Hymenobacter swuensis DY53: one gene and its partner. The protein of the gene in region 1 interacts with the protein of each later gene in a pairwise test. Links are inferred from orthologs where the notes say so. Each region holds a gene or a part of one and is shown on either strand. Other genes may lie near its edges.

Region 1 (5,141 bases):
GAGCAAGCCCAGCTCAACGACATCGTGCGGGTGCGCCTCAAAACCGCCCTGCCCCTAGCCCTCGACCTCTACCAGGAAAACCGAGCCACCGGCTCCTTCATCCTAGTAGACGAGCTGACCGGCGACACCTTGGCCGCCGGCCTGGTAGAAGCCGCCAACGCCGAGTACTTCACCGCCCCGGTAGCGCCGCCAGTAGCGTTTTCGATTTAGGCTGCTGACGAACAGAACGTCATGCTGAGCATGTGGCGCATCAAGCTAGTGTGCGAAGCATCTCTACCGCTGGCTAATCAGATGGCAGCACCGATAACCGCTCCATAGCCCAGGGTTTAAACCCTGGGCTACTGAACCGCCTGAACGAAGCGGTAGAGATGCTTCGGCAAGCTCAGCATGACCGACAATTCACTCATTCACCACTTCACCATTTCACCGATGCAAACGCCCCGCCTTACGGTACTGGGTGCCGGACCCGGCGACCCGGAGCTGCTCACGCTCAAAGGGGCGCGGGTGCTGTCGGAAGCCGATGTGATTTTGTACGACGCGCTGGCTAACCGCGCCCTGCTCGGGCACGCCCGCCCCGAGGCCGTGCTGGTGCCCGTGGGCAAGCGACGCGGCATGCGCAGCCACTCGCAGGACGACATTAACGCCCTGATTGTGGACCACGCCCGCCGCTACGGCCACGTGGTGCGCCTCAAGGGCGGCGACCCGTTTGTGTTCGGGCGCGGCCGGGAGGAGATGCTCTACGCCGAAGCCCACGGCCTGCTGACGGACTACGTGCCCGGCATCAGCAGCGCGGTGGCCGCGGCCGGGGCAGCGGGTATTCCCGTCACGCACCGGGGCTTCAGCGAAGGCTTCCGGGTGATTACGGCCACCACCGCCACCGGCGAGCTGGCCGGCAGCATCCGGGAAGCCGCCCGTGACGCCCGCGGCACCACCGTCATTCTGATGGGCCTGGGCGAGCTGCCGCGCATTGTGCAGGCCTTCTGCGAGCAGGGCCACGCCGATACGCCGGCCGCCATCATCCAGAACGGCACCCTGCCCCACGCCCGCCTGGTAACCGGCCCGGTTGCCGAGCTGCCCGCCCGCGCCGCTGCCGCCGAAATCGGCGCGCCGGCAATCATCATCATTGGCGAAGTCACCCGCCTGGCCACGCCGGAGAAGCTGGCGCTGCTGCCGGAGCTGTACGCGGCGTAGTTGCCTCACCCCCAACCCCCTCTCCGGCAGAGAGGGGGCTCTAATTCTAGCTTTAGGCACTGTTCGGCCATACCCTCCACCCCGCTCTTTCTTCCTGAACAGGAAGTAACACTAGATCTAAAAACTAGTGCTAGAGCCCCCTCTCCTTTTCGGAGAGGGGGTTGGGGGTGAGGCGACTACGACTAGAGCAGTCCCAACCACCACGTCCTATGTCACTTCTTTCAGCTTCCCCCACGCTTCCCATTGGCCTCGACGACCAGGCGCTGCAGCAGCTGGCGGCGGGCCTCACCTCCCAGCAACTGGTGTGGCTAAGCGGCTACCTCTACGGTCGCGCCGGCGCGACGGCCCCCGTTGCGGCCGTGGCCCCGGCTCCGGCGGTGGCGGAAGCAGCCGCAGTTAGTCGGCTAACCATCCTGTTCGGCTCCCAGACCGGCAACAGCAAAAAAGCCGCCGGCCTGGTGGCCGAGGCGGCCCGCCGCCGGGGCCTGCAGCCGCAGGTGCGCGACATGAACGACTACCCCACCAAGGACCTCAAAACCGAGCAATTGCTGTTGGTGGTGGTGAGCACCCAGGGGGAAGGCGACCCGCCCATTGCGGCCGAGGAGCTGCACCAGTTCCTGCTCAGCAGCCGCGCCCCCAAGCTGCCCGACCTGCAGTACGCCGTGCTGGCTTTGGGTGATAAAAGCTACCTGCAATTCTGCCAGACCGGCTTCGAGTTCGACCAGCGCCTGGCCGAGCTAGGTGGCCGCCGCCTAGCTGAACGGCTGGATTGCGACATAACCTTCGAGGACGAAACCCGCCAGTGGGCCGAGCAGGTGCTCAGCCGCATTGCCGAGCTACAGCCCACGCCAGTAGCAGCCGGAGTTGCTGTGGCCGCGCCAGTGGTGGCGGTAGTGGGTGGGAGCTACGCGCCGGAAGTGGCTCCGCTGCCTGCCGCCGTGGAGTACAACGCCCGCAACCCCTTCGGGGCGGAGCTGCTGGAGAAGATTCAGCTCAACGGCCGGGGCTCTACCAAGGAAACCTACCACCTGGAGTTTTCCCTGGCTGATTCGGGCCTGACCTACGAGCCCGGCGACGCCCTGATGGTGCAGCCCCGCAACCGCCCCGCGCTGGTGCAGGAGGTGTTGCAGGCTGCCCGCCTCTCCGAAGCCGCCCCGGTGCGCCTTGAAGCCGAGGAGCTGGACCTGACCACCGCCCTCACCGAGCGGCTGGAGCTGTCGGTTATCACCCGCGACGTGCTGGAGCGCTACGCCGCCGTGGCCCCGCAGCACCCGCGCCTCCGCGAAATTCTGGCTGATACGGCCGGGCTGGGCACCTACCTCTACGGCCGCGACGTGGCCGATTTGCTCACCGAGTTTCCGGTGGAGCTGTCGGGGCAGCAGCTGGCGGCGGTGCTGCGGCCGTTGCCGGCCCGGGCCTACTCCATTGCCTCCTCATTGCTGGCCCACCCCGAGGAGGTACACCTGACGGTGGGGGCCGTGCGCTACGAAACCCACGGCCGCGCCAAGCACGGGGCCTGCTCCGGCTACCAGGCCGACCACCTCAACCTCGGCGACACGGCCCGGGTGTGGGTGGACCGTAACGAGTATTTCAAGCTGCCGCAGGACGCCACCACCGACATCATCATGGTGGGCCCCGGCACCGGGGTAGCGCCCTTCCGGGCCTTCGTGGAGGAACGGGCCGAAACCGGCGCCACCGGTCGTAACTGGCTGCTGTTCGGCAACCCCCACTTCACCACCGACTTCCTCTACCAGACCGAGTGGCAGCAGCACCTCAAGCGCGGCACCCTCAACCGCCTCGACGTGGCCTTCTCCCGCGACCAAACCCAGAAGCTCTACGTGCAGCACCGCCTGCTGGAACAGAGCCGCCGCGTGTACGAGCAGCTCGAAAACGGGGCCTACTTCTACGTGTGCGGCGACAAATCCCGCATGGCCCACGACGTGCAGCAGGCCCTGCGCCAGATCATCCAGCAGGAAAGCGGCCACGACGCCGACTACGCCGCCGAGTACCTGCGCCAGCTCAAGAAGTCGCGCCGGTTTCTGGAGGATGTGTATTAAAAACTAGAGCTAGAAAACTAGCTCCCCTCCTTGGAAAGGAGGGGTTGGGGGTGGTTGACCCGCTCCTGAACAACGACGACTTCTAGTTTTTAGCCCTAAAAATCAACCACCCCCAACCCCTCCTTTCCAAGGAGGGGAGCTAGCTCTAAAACTCTTCTTCCGTTCCATGTCCGCTGTTTTTCCAAGACGATGTTGTAGCCGGTAACGGCCGCTGCGCCCCGGGCGCGGAGGCTGCGCCGGCCTGCCGTCTGCCCCGCCCCGGGTTCTTTCTCCCCTTGTAAAAACATACATGAAACATCTTCTCTCCTCTTCCTTTCTAGTACCGGCGCTGGTTGCCGCCAGCGCCACCGGCCTGCACGCCCAGGAGGCCCTAATTTCGGTGAGCGGCACCGTGCGCGAAAAAACTACCGGCGAGCCGCTGCCGGGCGTGAGCGTTATTGTGAAGGGCGGCACTACCGGCACGCTCAGCGACGGCAACGGCCAGTTTGCCCTGAAGGCTAAGCTGCGGTTTCCGTTTACGCTGGTGTTCAACACGCTGGGCTACGAGTCGCGGGAGCTGGAAATTGCCAGCGGCAGCCAGCCCATCAGCGTGCAGCTGGAGTCGAAGGCCGTGTCGATGAACGAGGTGGTGGTATCGGCGTCGCGGGTGGAGGAAAGCCGGCTGACCTCGCCGGTGGCCATTGAAAAGCTCGACATCCGGGCCATCAAGGAAACCCCGGCCCCCAGCTTTTATGACGCGCTGGAAAACGTGAAGGGCGTGCAGATGACCACCAGCTCGCTTACGTTCAAAGTGCCCAACACCCGCGGCTTCAACATCCCCAACAACTTCCGCTTTATGCAGCTGGTGGACGGGGTAGATATGCAGGCGGCCACGTTGGGCGTGCCGCTGGGCAACGCCATCGGGCCCACCGAGCTGGACGTAGCTTCGGTGGAAATTACGCCCGGCGCGGCCTCGGCCCTCTACGGCATGAACGCCATCAACGGCATGGCCAACCTTACCACCAAAAGCCCCTTCAACTACCAGGGCCTGAGTGTGTACCAGAAGGTGGGCGTAAACCACGTGGATGGCAAAGACCGGGACCCAAGCGTGCTGACGGAAACGGCCGTGCGCTGGGCCCAGAGCCTGGGCGCTTCGGGCCGCTGGGCCTACAAGGTGAACGGCAGCTTCCTGCGCGGCACCGACTGGCTTGCCAACACCCAGAACGACCAGAACCCGCAAAACCTGGCTTCGGCTAACCCGCGCTTCCCCGAGCTGAGCGGGGCCAACAACCCCGCCGCCGACCTCTGGAACCGCTACGGCGACGACAACGCCGGCAACGTGAGCATCACCATCCCCTACAACGGCCGCAACGAAACCTTCAACGTGCGCCGCACCGGCTACTACGAGCGGGACCTCACCAACCCCATCGTGCGCAATATAAAGGCCGACGCCAGCCTGCACTACAAGCTCACCGATAAGCTGGAGCTGAGCTACGGCTACCGGTTCGGGCTGATGGACGGCGTGTTCCAGCGCGGCAACAAGATTCAGCTCGACGGCGTGACGGTGCAAAACCACAAGGTGGAGCTGAAGGGCGAGAACTTCACGGCCCGGGCCTACATGCTGGTCGAAAACACCGGCAACTCCTACAACCTCAACCCCCTGGCCCTGAACCTGGACCTGCAGAACGGCTCCAACGCCGCCTGGGGCAACAAGTTTAAGGCCGAGCTGCAAAGCCAGCTGAGCGGCGGGGCCACCCTGGCCCAGGCCATGCAGCAGGCCCGCACCGTGGCCGACGCCGGCCGCGCCGTGCCCGGTACGCCCGCCTTCGATGCGCTGAAAGCCCAGATTGTGAAAACCAACAACTGGGACAGCGGCGTGAACGTGCCCGGCGCGCCCATTCCGGGTGGGGCCGC
Region 2 (5,097 bases), 800 kb from region 1 along the record:
ACCAGCCCGACAATGTGAAGCAGCGCGACTACGGCAACCGTGACGTAACCGGCCCCGACGCCCTGCACGGCACCCACGTAGCCGGCATCATTGGGGCCGACCGGGAAAACCGGGAAGGCATCCTGGGCATTGCGCCCAACGTGCAGCTGATGGCCGTGCGCGCCATTCCCGACGGCGACGAGCGGGACAAGGATGTGGCCAACGCCATCCGCTACGCCGTGGACAATGGGGCCCAGATTATCAACATGAGCTTCGGCAAGTACTACTCGCCCCAGCGGCCGGCCGTGGAGGAAGCCATTCGCTACGCCGACCAGAAGGGTGTGCTGCTCATCCACTCAGCCGGTAACGAGAACAACGACCTCGACAAGACGCTGCAGTACCCGGCCCCGGTGTTCCAGAGCGGCCAGCGCATCCCGAACATGATTACCGTGGGCGCCTCGGCCCGCCTCAACGACGAATCCCTGGCCGCCGACTTCTCCAACTTCGGCAAGACGCAGGTGGATGTATTTGCACCCGGCCACCAGATCTACTCTACCCTACCCGGCGGCAAATATGGCAACCTGAGCGGCACCAGCATGGCCGCGCCCGTGGTGACGGGCATTGCGGCCACCCTCAAATCGTACTTCCCGCAGCTGACGGCGGCGCAGCTCAAGCGCATCATTCTGGCCTCAGCCCAGCCGGTACACACCAAGGTGCGCCAGCCCGGCTCTACCAAGCTGATAGACTTCGCTGAGCTGTCGAGCACGGGCGGCATCGTGAACCTGTACCGGGCCGTGCAGCTGGCCCAGCAGCCCACGCCGTAAGGGCCAGATTCGCGGCTGACGCGCAACCCTGCCCCTGCCACTGGGTCGTTAAAAAGACGATGCGGCGGCAGGGGCAGTTGGCTTTCCAGCGGAGCAGGCAGCCTCTATAGAAAGTCTGGCCATTCGGCTAAAAACCAACGTTACGCCTTCTGTAAGCGTATCCTTGTTAAGCAGCCACTGCTGTTTAATCTGATTTCTTATCTTCTGTTCCTGCACAACATGCATCAACCGGCTACTACCACACCGCTTATCCAACCCGTTTCGGCTGCCCCGAAAAGTCCGCCCCGCGACGGGCTCTGGTGGCGACGACAAATTACCAATACGCTTCTGATGGTGGCAGGCGTGCTGTCGGCAGGCTTCGGGCTGGAGAGCTTCCTGCTGCCCGGCGGCTTCCTGGATGGCGGCGTCACGGGTATCTCCCTGCTGCTGGTCCAGATTTTCGGCTGGCCGCTGCCCGTGCTTATCGTGCTGCTCAACGTCCCGTTCGTATTCATGGCCTGGCGGCAGCTCGACCCCGGCGTGGCCATCCGTACACTGCTGGGCATTGTAGCCCTGGCCTTGGTGCTGGCCCTGGTGCCTTACCCCATCATCACCCACGACAAGTTGCTGATTTCCGTTTTTGGCGGGTTCTTCCTGGGGGCCGGTATTGGGCTGGCTATGCGGGGCGGCGGTGTGCTCGATGGCACAGAAATCATGGCTATCTTCCTCAGCAAGCAATCCAGCATGACCATCGGCGATATTGTATTGGTGTTCAATATCGTCATCTTCGGGGTGGCTGCCTACGTGTTGTCCCTGGAAACGGCGCTGTATTCTATCCTGGCCTACTTATCCGCCGCCAAAACCATCGACTTCGTAATTGATGGTTTAGAGGAGTACACCGGCGTTACCATCATGTCGGGTCAGGCTGATGCCGTCCGGCGCATGATTACCGAGAAAATGGGCCGGGGTGCCACCGTATATAGCGGCAAAGGCGGCTACGGCACCCACGGCCACCAGGCCAATGCCATCGACATTGTTTTCACTGTCATCACCCGTCTGGAGCTCACCAAGCTCAAAGCCGAAGTCGAGCAGATCGACCAGAATGCCTTCATGGTGATGCACAGCGTCAAAGAAACCAAAGGCGGCATGATCAAAAAGCGGCCGTTGCATTAGGTGAATGGTTGGATGGTTGGATGGTTAGATGGCTGGATGGGTGAATTGGTGAAGTGCCCAACCATGCACCCATCCAGCCATCCAACACTCCAACAATTCAACAATCTTTGCAGCATGGCTGCTCCCCTTCTGCTCTCCGATCTGTACATCTATCCGGTAAAATCCCTGGGCGGTATTCGCCTCACCGAGGCTACCGTGGAACCACGCGGCCTGCGCCACGACCGGCGCTGGCTGATTGTGAATGCGCGCAATCAGTTCATGACGCAGCGCCAGACCGCCGCCATGGCCCACCTGAAAGTGGCCCCGGCCTACAACGGCTTCCTGCTTAGCCACCAGCAGCGGCCCGAGCTGCTGCCGCTCTACGTGCCCTTTGAGGCCACGCCCGAAAAAACCCTGTTCGTGACCATCTGGGACGATATGGTGTTTGCCTGGCGCGGTAAGCCCGAGTGCGATACCTGGCTGACGGAGGCTTTAGGCGAAGAGTGCAAGCTGGTGTACATGTCGGATATGGTGCGGCGCGACGTGGAGCCCGAGCACAACCCCGAGGGCCAGCTAGTGAGCTTTGCCGATGGCTACCCGTTTCTGCTGATCGGGCAGGAGTCGTTGGCAGAGCTGAACACGCGGCTAGCGGAGGCGGTGGGCATGGACCGGTTCCGGCCCAACTTGGTGTTCAGCGGCGGCGAGGCCTTTGCCGAGGACGACTGGGCCAGCTTCCAAGTCGGCGATGTCAGCTTCCGGGCCGTGCGTGCCTGCGGCCGGTGCGTGCTCACGACCATCGACCAGACTACTGCCAAAAAAAACCCGGGTGGCGAGCCGCTCCGCACCCTGGCCACCTACCGCACAGAAGGCAGCAAAGTCATGTTCGGGCAAAACGTAACCAGCACTGGTCAGGGTAGCGTGCGCGTCGGCGACACGCTGACGGTGGTCAGTTATAAGGCGTAACCCGGGCTGGCTGTTTGCTGCTCGTTGACCAGTTGCGGCGAATCCGAACTATTTGCTGCTCCCTTTTCAATCTTGAATAAACTCAATGGTGAAACAAGGGCACCTGACTGAGACAAGGACTTAGGGCGGTTCTGGTTCAGCTGCTTATCTTTGCTTTTTCTCCGCCGCCCTTCGTTCTTGCTCATGCCGTTGCTGCCCCGTCTGGTTTCCCGCTTTTTCCTGGTTATCCTGCTGCTGAGCTGGTGGCCGGCCTTGAGCAACGCGGCAGCAAACCCAGCGCTGGACAAGCTGCAGCAACCCTGGAACCAGTTGTTGCAGCACCACGTCACCACCGATGGCCGCTTCAACTACGAAGCCATGCTGGACGAGGAAACCCAGCTGCTGGACTACCTGCAAAGCCTGCGCAAAATAAAGCCCGACCCGCAAACCTGGTCCGCGGACGACACCAAGGCCTTCTGGATTAACACTTACAACGCCGCCGCCGCTTCCCTTATTCTGCAGTATTACCCGCTGGCCAGCATCAACGACATCCGGGTGAAGGAAATCGGAGGGCTGAAGTCGCCCTGGGAAGCGCCTGTAGTCAACGTGGGCGGCCAGTCGTATTCGCTCAACCAGATTGAGCGGGAAGTGCTGCGCAATCAGTTTCACGACCCACGCGTCCACTTTGCCTTAATGTACGGCGCGGCCTCCTGCCCCCCGGTGCTGGCCGAAGCCTACACCGGCACCCGTGTCAACGAGCAGCTCGACGCCCAGGCCAAACGCTTCCTCAACGACCCGGCCTTCAACCAGCTCACCCCGCAACAGGTGCAGCTCTCGGGCCTGTTTGAATCCTACGCAGCCGAATTCGGTCCCGAAGCGCAGGTACTCGAGTTTGTGAACCGCTACGCGCTGGTACCGGTGCTACCCACGGCCAAGGTGGAATACCGCTCGTTTAACTGGGCTCTCAACGACCGGACCGGTCTGAGCAACTCGCAGGCGCTGGGCAAACATTAGCCACCGCCAACCCGCATCACGGCCGCCCCGTACCGCTTAGCGGTGCGGGGCGGCTGCTTTTCAGGCCCTGCCCGCCTTTCTTCCTTCTGCTTATGAATCTTGCCCTCATTCTGGATTTCCTGCGTGCCCTGGCCGCCAACAACAACAAAGCCTGGATGGACCAGCACCGCGCCGACTACCACCAAGCCCGCGCCGAGTACACCGCCTTCATTGCCCAACTGCTGCGCGATGCTTCCGCCGATTTGGAACCCGGCCTGCGCGGCCTCTCGCCTTCCGAGGTAATGTTCCGCATTAACAAAAACGACCGGTTTCAGCAGAGCGACGAGCCGTACAAGCGCCATATGGGTGCGGGCATCAAGCCCGGCGGCCGGCACAGCCCCCAGGCCGGCTATTTTATTGCCCTGCAGCCCGATGGCGAAACATACGTAGGTGCCGGCCGCTGGATGCCCGAGCCCCAGCAGCTAGCTGGCATCCGCCAGGAAATCCACTACAATGGGGCCGCCTTCCACGCCATCCGCCAGCACCCCGAGCTAGTGCACCACTTTCCCCACGGCCTCGATCAGTCACAGGCCCTCAAAACGGCTCCCAAGGGCTACGACAAAACCGACCCCGACATTGAGTGGCTGCGGCTGAAAAGCTTCTTCGTGTGGCGCTCCTTCTCCGACGCCGACGTGCGCCGCCCCGATTTCCCGGCCCGGGTGCTGGAAGCCTGGCAGGCCGCCAAACCCTTCGTGCAGTTCCTTAATGAGGCTATGACGGGGGAGTAAGGGAGGTCAAAGAGAAAAAAGTAAAAGCGGCGCTTTTACTTTTTTCTCTTCTACTTCAATTAAAAGAACCCGAACAGCTTGCTGTTAATCTTCTCGATGATGACGCTCAGATCTTCGGGGTTGTTCACGTAGTCCAAGTTGTTCACGTCTACGATGAGCAGCTTGCCGTGGTCGTATTGCTGAATCCACTCCTCATAGTGCTCGTTGAGGTGCTTGAGGTAGTCGATTTTGATATTGTTTTCGTAGTCGCGGTTGCGCTTTTCAATCTGCTGAACCAGCTTGGGTAGGTCGGCGCGCAGGTAGAGCAGCAGGTCGGGCGGGTTCACCATGCTGATCATGGAGTTGAACAGGCTCAGGTAGTTCTGGTAGTCCCGCTCCGTCATCAGGCCCGATTGGTTCAGATTGGCCGCGAAGATGTGAGCATCCTCATAAATGGTGCG

The links. The genes of interacting proteins can lie anywhere in the genome.
Region 2: the proteins of HSW_RS09420 (region 1) and HSW_RS06140 interact in binary tests that used the Escherichia coli proteins (3 or more experiments, as listed by UniProt). The link is inferred for Hymenobacter swuensis DY53 from one-to-one orthologs.

What each region holds. Positions count from the first base shown.
Region 1 is NZ_CP007145.1:1,872,115-1,877,255, reverse strand. The notes cover bases 901-3,824. They hold HSW_RS09420 (assimilatory sulfite reductase (NADPH) flavoprotein subunit), read left to right. Parts: upstream 901-1,400; coding sequence 1,401-3,248; downstream 3,249-3,824. Other genes in these bases: HSW_RS09410 (TonB-dependent receptor), read left to right, coding at 3,538-3,824; cobA (uroporphyrinogen-III C-methyltransferase), read left to right, coding at 901-1,191. In the rest of the region: HSW_RS09430 (sulfate adenylyltransferase subunit 1), read left to right, coding at 1-210; more of cobA, read left to right, coding at 388-900; more of HSW_RS09410, read left to right, coding at 3,825-5,141. UniProt on the Escherichia coli protein: Component of the sulfite reductase complex that catalyzes the 6-electron reduction of sulfite to sulfide. This is one of several activities required for the biosynthesis of L-cysteine from sulfate.
Region 2 is NZ_CP007145.1:1,074,947-1,080,043, reverse strand. The notes cover bases 1,104-3,983. They hold HSW_RS06140 (MOSC domain-containing protein), read left to right. Parts: upstream 1,104-2,069; coding sequence 2,070-2,897; downstream 2,898-3,983. Other genes in these bases: HSW_RS06130 (DUF2461 domain-containing protein), read left to right, coding at 3,983-3,983; HSW_RS06135 (DUF547 domain-containing protein), read left to right, coding at 3,081-3,890; HSW_RS06145 (YitT family protein), read left to right, coding at 1,104-1,955. In the rest of the region: HSW_RS06150 (S8 family peptidase), read left to right, coding at 1-803; more of HSW_RS06145, read left to right, coding at 1,023-1,103; more of HSW_RS06130, read left to right, coding at 3,984-4,657; HSW_RS06125 (deoxynucleoside kinase), read right to left, coding at 4,717-5,097.